Regions from separate parts of the Chromobacterium sp. INPA-IVC genome, predicted to be linked through region 1. Evidence: predicted binding sites of a transcription regulator. Region 1 holds the regulator's gene; the other holds the start of a gene.
What was found. Region 1 encodes sigma-54, which starts transcription at its own class of promoters, with help from an activator protein. Its sites were predicted from a motif close to CTGGCACGCTTCATGCTT; they were not measured.
Positions count from the first base shown of each region.

Region 2: the regulator sigma-54 is predicted to act here: its motif matches at 2,596-2,613, upstream of glnL (nitrogen regulation protein NR(II)).

Region 1 is NZ_JBTNLS010000006.1:214,856-219,903, reverse strand. Features, by position in the region: gene hprK (HPr(Ser) kinase/phosphatase) at 1-553, opposite strand, end outside; gene ptsN (PTS IIA-like nitrogen regulatory protein PtsN) at 546-1,007, opposite strand; gene hpf (ribosome hibernation-promoting factor, HPF/YfiA family) at 1,132-1,464, opposite strand; gene ACX17K_RS12750 (RNA polymerase factor sigma-54) at 1,532-2,932, opposite strand; gene lptB (LPS export ABC transporter ATP-binding protein) at 2,936-3,664, opposite strand; gene lptA (lipopolysaccharide transport periplasmic protein LptA) at 3,661-4,218, opposite strand; gene lptC (LPS export ABC transporter periplasmic protein LptC) at 4,208-4,777, opposite strand; gene ACX17K_RS12730 (KdsC family phosphatase) at 4,774-5,048, opposite strand, start outside.
Region 2 is NZ_JBTNLS010000004.1:85,153-90,200, forward strand. Features, by position in the region: gene ACX17K_RS08020 (rhodanese-like domain-containing protein) at 1-246, opposite strand, end outside; gene glnA (type I glutamate--ammonia ligase) at 519-1,937, shown strand; gene ACX17K_RS08030 (DUF4124 domain-containing protein) at 2,058-2,525, shown strand; gene glnL (nitrogen regulation protein NR(II)) at 2,647-3,705, shown strand; gene ntrC (nitrogen regulation protein NR(I)) at 3,733-5,048, shown strand, end outside.

The DNA of each region.
Region 1 (5,048 bases):
ACAGCTCGACGGCGTCATCGGCCACCATGCCGTGGCCGCGGGAGATCAACTCCAGCGCCAGCTCGCTCTTGCCCATCGCGGAGTCGCCCATGATCAGCACGCCGATCTCGAACACGTCGAGGAACACGCCGTGCAGCACGGTCGACACCGCCAGCGCGCGGGCCAGGTAGATCCGCAGCACGTCCATCAGGTACGGGCTTTCCAGCGTGCTGCACATCAGGGGCACGTTGTGGCTGTGGCAGTAGTCGCGCAGCAGCCGGGGCACCGGCTGGTTGTTGGTGACCATCACCACCGACATGCTCTTGTGGAACAGCTGGTCCAGCGCGGTCTTGGCCGCCGACTGCTCCAGTTTGTTCAGGTAGTCGACCTCGGCGAGGCCCAGCACTTGCACCCGGTTGGGGTGGATGAAGTTCAGGTGGCCGACCAGGGCCAGCGTCGGGCGCTGGTCGTCGTTGCCGATCACGTTGTCGGAGCCGCCGGTGCCGGCGACCCAAGTCAGATTCAGCTTCTGCTGGTTTTCCTGATACAGCCGGCGCACGGTGATGCTAGGCATGGGGCGTCCATTCGCAAAGCAGCTTGTACAGTTCGTCGCGCGCGCCGGTGCCCAGCATCTGCTCGCGCATCTGGCGGCTGGAGAACAGCTGCGCCAGCTCCGACAGCACCTGCAGGTGCAGGTCGGTGGCGTGCTCGGGGACCAGCAGCACGAACAGGCATTGCACCGGCTTGCCGTCCGGCGCGTCGAAGGGAATGGGCGCCTTCAGGCGGATGAACACGCCAGTGGCTTCCTTGAGGCCGCGCGCGCGGCCGTGGGGAATGGCCACGCCCTGGCCGAGTCCGGTGGAGCCCAGTTTTTCACGGCTGAACAGGCTGTCGAAAACCTCGCTGCGGGCGATGCCGCGGGTATTCTCCACGAGCAGCCCCACTTGTTCGAACACCCGCTTCTTGCTGGCGACGTCCAGATCCAGCAGGATATGGTCCGGGGTCAGGATCTTGCCGATGAGAGTCATGTTGGATTATGCATGCGGCTCTTGGGGTGAAACTGTGAATTCTACGTTGCCTTGATAGTACTGAAAACCGGCAAGCGCAAAGAAAAACGGGAACCGTCAGGCTCCCGTTGTCTTCAGCTAGGCCTTACAGCGTGGCCTGGGTCTGAGACGCTTCGCCCGAGCCCAGCGCGCGGTGCTCGGTCAGCTTTTCCTTGTACTTCAGGACTTGGCGGTCCAGCTTGTCCATCAGGAGGTCGATGGCGGCGTAGAGGTCGGCCTCGGAAGCTTCGATGTGGATGTCCTTGCCGGACAGGTGCACATTGACTTCAGCCTTCTGGACCAGCTTGTCCACCGACAGGGTGACGGAGATATCGATCACGTGGTCGACATGGCGGGTAATGCGCTCGAGCTTGTTCTCGATGTATTCGCGCAGCGACGGGGTGACTTCCAGGTGCAGGCCAGTTACTTTGAGGTTCATACCCTAGCTCCTTCTGGTGTTGACCACCCGGTCGGGTTGCCGGGCGGCATTGTATTCTTGAGGCGCCCTACAGTGCCTTGCGCAGATTCACCGCCGGAATCTGCATGGCTTCACGATACTTGGCTACGGTGCGTCTGGCAACCTGTATTCCCTGCTTGGCCAGCGCGTCGGCGATGGCGCTGTCGGACAACGGCTTCGCGCGGTCCTCGGCGTCTATCATGCCGCGGATATGGGCCTTGATCGCCGTGGCGGAGCACTCTCCGCCGCTTTCAGTTTCCAGCGAACTGCCGAAGAAATACTTGAGTTCGAACAAGCCCCGCGAACAAAGCAGGTATTTCTGGCTGGTGGATCGGGAAACGGTGGATTCGTGCAGGCCCAGTTCTTCCGCGATGTCCCGCAGGATCAGCGGGCGCATCGCCACTTCGCCGTGCTCAAAGAACGATTGCTGGCGCTCAACGATAGCTTCCGCCACTTTGAGTATGGTGTCAAACCGTTGCTGGATGTTCTTGACCAGCCAGCGCGCCTCCTGCAAACGGCCGGACATTTCGCCGCCGGCGCGCTGGTCGGCCAGCATGCGCTCGTACAGCCGGTTGACTCGCAGGCGGGGCATCGCCGCGCGATTGAGCTCGGCCGCCCAGCGGCCGCGCAGCTTGCGCACGCTGATGTCGGGAATCACGTAATGGATGTCGCCGTGGCCGAAGCCGGTGGCCGGGTGCGGGTTGAGGCGGGCGATCAGCGCCTGCGCGCCGCGCAGCGCCGCGTCGTCGCAGCGCAGCAGCTTTTTCAGCTTGGCGTAGTCGCGGCCGCCGAGCAGGGCCAGGTGCTCGCGGACGATGGCCAGCGCCAGCGCGTGCCCGGGCTCGCCGCCGGGAAGGCGCTGCAGCTGAAGCGTCAGCGATTCTGCCAGCGAGCGGGCGCCGACGCCTGCGGGATCGAATTGCTGCAGCAGCTTGAGGCCCACGGCCAGCTCGTCGACTTCCAGCTCCAGCTCCAGCGGCAGGTTGCCGGCCAGCTCGTCCAGCTCCAGCGGCAGGTAGCCGTCGTCGTCCAGCTCCTCGATCAGCAGGCGCATCACCGCGCGGTCGCGGTCGGAGAGGGCGATCTCGCTCAATTGGGTCAGCAGGTGTTCGCGCAGGCTGACCGGGCAGGGCACGTTGAGCATGGGGTCGAAGTCGTCGTCGTCCCCCCTGCGGCTGCCCGCGCCCCAATCTAGTAGCTCGCCGGCGCTGTCGTCGCGTCCATCCGCCTCTTGCGGCTCGGCCGCGCTTTCGGGCTGCTCCGCGCTGTCGGCCGCGGCTTCGCCGTCGCGGGGCTCGTCGCCGCGCTCCAACAGCGGATTGTCCAGCAGGAAACGCTCCACCTCCGTCTGCAGGTCCAGCGTGGACAGTTGCAGCAACTTGATCGATTGCTGCAGCTGCGGCGTCAGCGTCAGTTGCTGGGATACCTTGAGCTGAAGTGCCTGTTTCATCGTTTACAGATGGAAGTGCTCGCCGAGGTAGACCTCGCGCACTCTCTCGTTGTTGACCAGTTCTTCCGGCTCGCCGGAGGCCAGCACCGAGCCGTCGCTGATGATGTAGGCGCGGTCGCAGATGCGCAGCGTCTCGCGCACGTTGTGGTCGGTGATTAGCACGCCGATGCCGCGCTCCTTCAGGAAGGAGATGATCTTCTGGATGTCGATCACCGCGATCGGGTCCACGCCGGCGAACGGCTCGTCCAGCAGGATGAAGCGCGGGCGGGTGGCCAGCACGCGGGCGATCTCCACCCGGCGGCGCTCGCCGCCGGACAGCGACAGCGCGTTGCTGTCGCGCAGGTGGCCGATGTTGAGGTCGTCCAGCAGCAGGTCCAGCTCTTTCTCCAGCTCCTTGCCCTTGAGGCCGGAGATTTCCAGGATGGCGGCGATGTTCTCTTCCACCGTCATGCGGCGGAAGATGGACGCCTCCTGCGGCAGGTAGCCGAGGCCGAGCTGGGCGCGCTGATGGATCGGGTAGTGGGTGATGGACGCGTCGTCCAGGCGGATGTCGCCGTCGTCGGCGCCGATCAGGCCGACGATCATGTAGAAGCTGGTGGTCTTGCCGGCGCCGTTGGGACCGAGCAGGCCGACGACTTCGCCGCTCTCGATGCTGAGCGACACGTCTTTGACCACGGTGCGCTTCTTGAAGCGCTTTTTCAGGTTGGTGACGGTGAGGATGCTGTGCTTCATTGCGCGGCGGCTCCGGCGGCGGGCTTGGCGGCCGCCGGTTGCGACGCGGTGTTCTTCGGCTGCAGGATCACGGTGGTGCGTCCGCCCTTGCCGGCGTTGGCGCCGCCGCCCATCACCTGGTAGACCTCGCTCTGGGTGTCGTAGGTGATCACGTTGCCGATCACGAGGTCGCCGTTGCGCTTGACGCGGGCGTTGCCGGTCAGCACCGCGAAGTGCTTGGCGCTGTCGTAGTCCAGCTTGCTGGACTGGCCTTCGATCCAGCCGCTGTTGTTGTCCAGCTTCTGGCGGAAGGTGACGATGCGGCCGGTGGCCTGCAGCGTCTGGTTGCCTTGCGGGTCTTGGGTGGCGACCACCTTGTCGGCGTTCAGGCGCAGCGTGCCCTGGATCACCACCACGTTGCCGGTGCAGGTGGAGACGCCCTTGGTCTGCTCCATGGTGCAGCCATTGTCGCTGGTGATCTCGATGGGCTTGGTTTTGTCTGCCTGTTCGGCGTGCGCCAGCGCGGAGGCGGACAGCAGCAGGCCGGCCAGCAGGATGCGGGAATTATTTGGCATAGACGATCTTGGTCTTGGAATACAGATTGAGCAGGCCCAGCGACTCCTGATAGCTGAAGCCGATGGAGTTGGCGACCGAGTTGCCTTGGTAGATCACCGACGGCGCCTTGGAGCTGGCGAAGCGCTTGCCGGTATCGACGAACATCGCGCTGCTGACCAGCCGGGTCTCGGGCTGCTTGCTGTCTGCGGGTTTGATCAAAACGACTTTCTTGTCGAAGTAGGCCTGCTGGCTCTTGTTGTTGTAGCGGCCGGTTTCCCCGGTGACATGGTATTGCAGCACGCCCTGCTGGTACTGATACAGGTCGGGGTTCTCGAAATAGGCGTCGGGCTTGCCCGGATACTGCCACATGCGGGTGGCGATCAGCCGGTCCATCAGCTTGCCTTGCTTGTCGTAGCGGGTGGCGATCATGTTTTCCGCCACGTACTCGGGCTTGTCCGGGTCGAGTTCGCGGCGGTGGCTGTCCCAGCGCGAAATCTGGTCCAGCCATATCGTCAGCAGCGCGGTCAGTCCGACCAGCAGCACCGGGAACAGGCGATGGGAGCGCAGCAGCTTGATCATGCCAGATACCGGGCGAGCACGCCTTCGAACGTGCCCTGGGCCTGCATGATCAGCTCGGCCAGCTCGCGCACCGCGCCGTGGCCGCCGGAATTGCCGGTCACGTAGTGGCAATGCTGGCGCACCTGCGGCGGAGCCTCGGGCACCGCCACCGCCAGGCCGACCCGGGTCAGGATGGGCAGGTCGATCAGGTCGTCGCCGATGAACGCGCATTGCTCGGCGGACAGGCCGGTCTTGTCCAGCAGCTCGGCCAGCGCGACTTTCTTGTCGTGGA
Region 2 (5,048 bases), on a different contig from region 1:
CAACTGGGCCAGAAAGTTGGGATTCGGCTCCATGCCGGGATAGCTGCGCCATTCGATGTTCACCGCGCCGGGCACGGTGCCGACGAATTGCCACTCCGCATGGCTGCGCACGTCCAGCAGCACCGCCTTGGGCAGGCCTTGCATCAATTCATAGGCCTCGTCGGGCAGCACCGCTCCGCTGTAGGACAGGCCCAACTGTTCGGCGCGCTGGTGCGCGGCCTCCAGAATCAGTTTCATTCTGCTCATCTGTTTTCCTCCTGCAACACTTCGGGCTTATGTTGGCGATTATCGACCCGCCCGGCATGACTGGCAAATTGCACCACATCGGTGCACCGCCCGGATCGAGGCACCAGATTGGTTCAAGCTCAGTCATTCCAGCCGGCTGGATAAGCCAAAGCGGCTATGACACAATGCAGCAGCAGCGTTTCAGAGGCTGGCACGCTTCCTGCTTGCCGGGGACGTACCAAAATTTTCACGCACTTGCCCTTGGGTGCCCGTTGCCTTCCAGGAGATAAAACATGGCAGTAGCCGACGTAGTCAAACTGATCCAAGAAAACGACGTCAAATTTGTCGATCTGCGCTTCACCGACACCCGCGGCAAAGAACAGCACGTCTCCATCCCGGCGCATGTGCTGCTGGAAGACGCCGACGAGTGGTTCGAGCGCGGCCACGCCTTCGACGGCTCCTCCATCGCCGGCTGGAAAGGCATCCAGGCTTCCGACATGCTGCTGATGGCCGACCCTGCCACCGCCCGCCTCGATCCGTTCTTCGACGAGCCGACCGTGTTCATGCACTGCGACGTGATCGATCCGGCCGACGGCAAGGGCTACGACCGCGACCCGCGCTCCATCGCCAAGCGCGCCGAAGCCTACCTGAAGGCATCCGGCCACGGTGACACCGCCTACTTCGGCCCGGAGCCGGAATTCTTCATCTTCGACAGCATCACCTGGGGCGCCGACATGTCCGGCTGCTTCGTCAAGATCAAGGCCGAGGAAGCCGCATGGGCGTCCGCCGAGGAATTCGAAGGCGGCAACATGGGCCACCGCCCGGGCATCAAGGGCGGCTACTTCCCGGTGCCGCCGGTGGACTCCTCGCAGGACATCCGCTCCGCGATGGTGCTGCTGCTGGAAGAACTGGGCGTGCCGGTTGAAGTGCACCACCACGAAGTGGCCACCGCCGGCCAGAACGAGATCGGCACCAAGTTCAGCACGCTGACCCAGCGCGCCGACTGGACCCAGATCCTGAAGTACGTGGTGCACAACGTCGCCCACAGCTACGGCAAGACCGCCACCTTCATGCCCAAGCCCATCGTCGGCGACAACGGTTCCGGCATGCACGTCCACCAATCCATCTGGAAGGACGGCAAGAACCTGTTCGCGGGCGAAGGCTACGCCGGCCTGTCCGACACCGCGCTGTACTACATCGGCGGCATCATCAAGCACGCCAAGGCGCTGAACGCGATCACCAACCCGGGCACCAACTCCTACAAGCGCCTGGTGCCGCACTACGAAGCGCCGGTGAAGCTGGCCTACTCGGCCAAGAACCGCTCCGCCTCGATCCGCATCCCGCACGTGGCCAGCCCGAAGGGCCGCCGCATCGAAGCGCGCTTCCCGGATCCGCTGGCCAACCCGTACCTGTGCTTCTCCGCGCTGCTGATGGCCGGCCTGGACGGCATCCAGAACAAGATCCACCCGGGCGACGCCGCGGACAAGAACCTGTACGACCTGCCGCCGGAAGAAGACAAGCTGATCCCGACCGTGTGCGCCAGCCTGGACGAAGCGCTGGCCGCGCTGGACAAGGACCGCGAGTTCCTGACCCGCGGCGGCGTGTTCTCCAACGAGTGGATCGACGCCTACATCGAACTGAAGATGCAGGAAGTCAACCTGGCCCGCATGACCACCCACCCGGTGGAATTCGCGATGTACTACTCGCTGTAAGCAGAAAACGCGTCAATTGGAACGGCAGCCCAGGCTGCCGTTTTTCTTGCTCTCGCATAAATGACGCGGCGGCCCGATTTGCTTATCATGCAAGGGCGATCCACACCCTGTATCCGGACGATGAAGACATTCGCACTCTGCTTGCTGCTGGCCTGCGGGGCGGCCCAGGCGGCCACCATCTACAAGTACGTCGACCCGCAAGGCAACGTCACCTACACCAATGTGCCGATCCGCGGCGCGCAGCCGATCAAGCTGAATCCGCTGTCGTCCTATCCCAGCCAGCGCGCCAAGAACAACGGCGCCTCCGCCGGCAAGCCCGCCGCGTCCGGCGGCTATCCCAATGTGGACGCCGATACCCAGAAGCAGCGCGACGGCGGCCGCAAAAAGATACTGGAGCAGGAGCTGTCCAACGAAGCCAAGGCGCTGGACGCCGCCAAGAAGGCGCTGGATGAAGGCAAGGCGGTGCGGCTGGGAGACGAGGCCCGCAACTACCAGAAGTATCTGGACCGGGTGCAAAAACTGCAGAACGAAGTCACCGACCGCGAAAAGAACGTCCAGGCTCTGAAGAAGGAACTCGGCCTGCCATAGCCATACGCACCATTATGGTGCACACTTGAGCCAGGACGCGCGTCCGCGCCCCGCGGCGCGGTCCTACGGGCTGGCGCGCTTATTGCTGCGTTCAGCGCGACACCACCATCCAAGCCATCCCATGACGATACCCAGCTTTGCCGGACTGGAGCTCCTGGACACCCCGGTGCTGATCTGCGACGCCGACGCCGCGCTGCGCTTCGTCAATCCCGCCTGCGAAAACCTGCTGGCGCTGGGCAGCCGCGAGTTGCTGCGCCACGCGCTGCCCGACCTGTTCCAGCCCTGCCCCGAACTGCTCCAGGCGCTCTCCACCGCGCTCGGCCAGGGCGCCAGCTACATCGAGCACGACCTGGAGCTGAAGCCGCTGCACAACGACGCGGCGCTGCACGTGATGCTGTCGATCACGCCGATCGATGTCGAAGGCTGCCAGGCGCTGATCGAGCTCAGGCCGCTGGACCAGCAGCTGAAGATCGCCAACGAAGAGCGCTCGCTGATGCAGCACCAGGCCAACCGCGAGCTGATCCGCAATCTGGCGCATGAGATCAAGAACCCGCTGGGCGGCATCCGCGGCGCGGCGCAGCTGCTGGAGCACGAGCTGGCCGACCGGCCGGAGCTGAAGGAATACACCGAGGTGATCACCGAGGAGGCGCTGCGGCTGCAGACGCTGGTGGACCGCCTGCTGGCGCCGCACCGCAGCCACAACCGCGGGCCGATCAACATCCACGAGGTGCTGGAGCGGGTGCGCAGCATCGCGCTGGCCCAGCATCCGCAAGGCCTCGCCGTGGTCCGCGACTACGACACCAGCTTGCCGCTGCTGTCCGCCGACAAGGAACAGCTGATCCAGGTGGTGCTCAACATCGTCAACAACGCGGTGCAGGCGCTGCGCGGCCAGGGACGCATCACGCTGCGCACCCGGGTGGCGCGGCAGATCACGCTGGCGCGCAAACGCCACCAGCTGGCACTGAAATTGCAGATCGTCGACGATGGCCCCGGCATTCCCGACGACATCCGCGACCACATCTTCTACCCGCTGGTCACCGGCCGCGCCGAAGGCACCGGCCTGGGGCTGACCTTGGCCCAGGCCTTCGTCCACCAGCACGGCGGCAGCATAGAGTTCGACTCTCGGCCGGGCCAGACCTGCTTCACCGTGCTGCTGCCCTTCGGCGGCGAAGCCGGATAACGACAAAAGAACACGAGGAGAAACGCCATGGCCAAGCCGGTCTGGATCATAGACGACGACAAGGCGATACGCTGGGTGCTGGAAAAGGCGCTGACCCGCGCCGGCATCGCCTTCGACAGCTTCGCCAGCGCCGACGACGCGCTCAACGCGCTGTACGACGACAAGCCGCAGGCCATCATTTCCGACATCCGCATGCCGGGCACCGACGGCCTGAAATTCCTGGCCAAGGTGAAAACCGAGCATCCGCAGTTGCCGGTGATCATCATGACCGCCCACTCCGACCTGGACTCCGCGGTGTCGGCCTTCCAGGGCGGCGCCTTCGAGTACCTGCCCAAGCCCTTCGACATCGACCAGGCGGTGCTGCTGATCGAGCGCGCGCTGGCCGAGAGCGAGGCGCAGGACGCCGGCGCCGACAGCCCGGAAGCGATGCCGGTGCTGCTGGGCCAGGCCCCGGCGATGCAGGACGTGTTCCGCGCCATCGGCCGGCTGGCCCAGTCCAACGTCACCGTGCTGATCACCGGCGAATCCGGCACCGGCAAGGAGCGGGTGGCCGAGGCGCTGCACCGCCACTCGGTGCGCGCCGGCAAGCCCTTCATCGCGCTCAATACCGCGGCGATACCGAAAGATCTGCTGGAATCGGAGCTGTTCGGCCATGAGAAAGGCGCCTTCACCGGCGCGCTGGCCACGCGTCGCGGCCGCTTCGAGGAAGCCGAAGGCGGCACGCTGTTCCTGGACGAGATCGGCGACATGCCGACCGAGCTGCAGACCCGGCTGCTGCGGGTGCTGTCCGACGGCCACTTCTACCGCGTCGGCGGCCACACCCCGATCAAGGCCAATGTGCGGGTGATCGCCGCCACCCACCAGAACCTGGAACAGCGGGTGCGCGACGGCCAGTTCCGCGAAGACCTGTACCACCGCCTCAACGTGATCCGGCTGCGGCTGCCGCCCCTGCGCGAGCGGCGCGAGGACATCCCGCTGCTGGCCCGCCACTTCCTGGCCAAGAGCGCCGCGCAGCTGGGCGTTGAGTCCAAGCGCCTGTCCGAGGCGGCGATGGCGCTGATCCAGCGCAGCGCCTTCACCGGCAACGTCCGCGAGCTGGAAAACCTGTGCCAGTGGATTTGCGTGATGGCGCCGGGCCAGACCGTCGAAGTGGCCGACTTGCCGCCGGAGCTGCGCGAGCCGCAGGCCGAGGCCTCCGCCTGCCCCGATGGCGACTGGAACCGGATGCTGGAGGAGGAAATCCGCCGCCGGCTGCGCGCCGGCGATGTCGGCATCGTCGACGAGCTGACCCGCCGCTTCGAAACCACCTGCATCCGCGCCAGCCTCGGCCATACCGGCGGCCG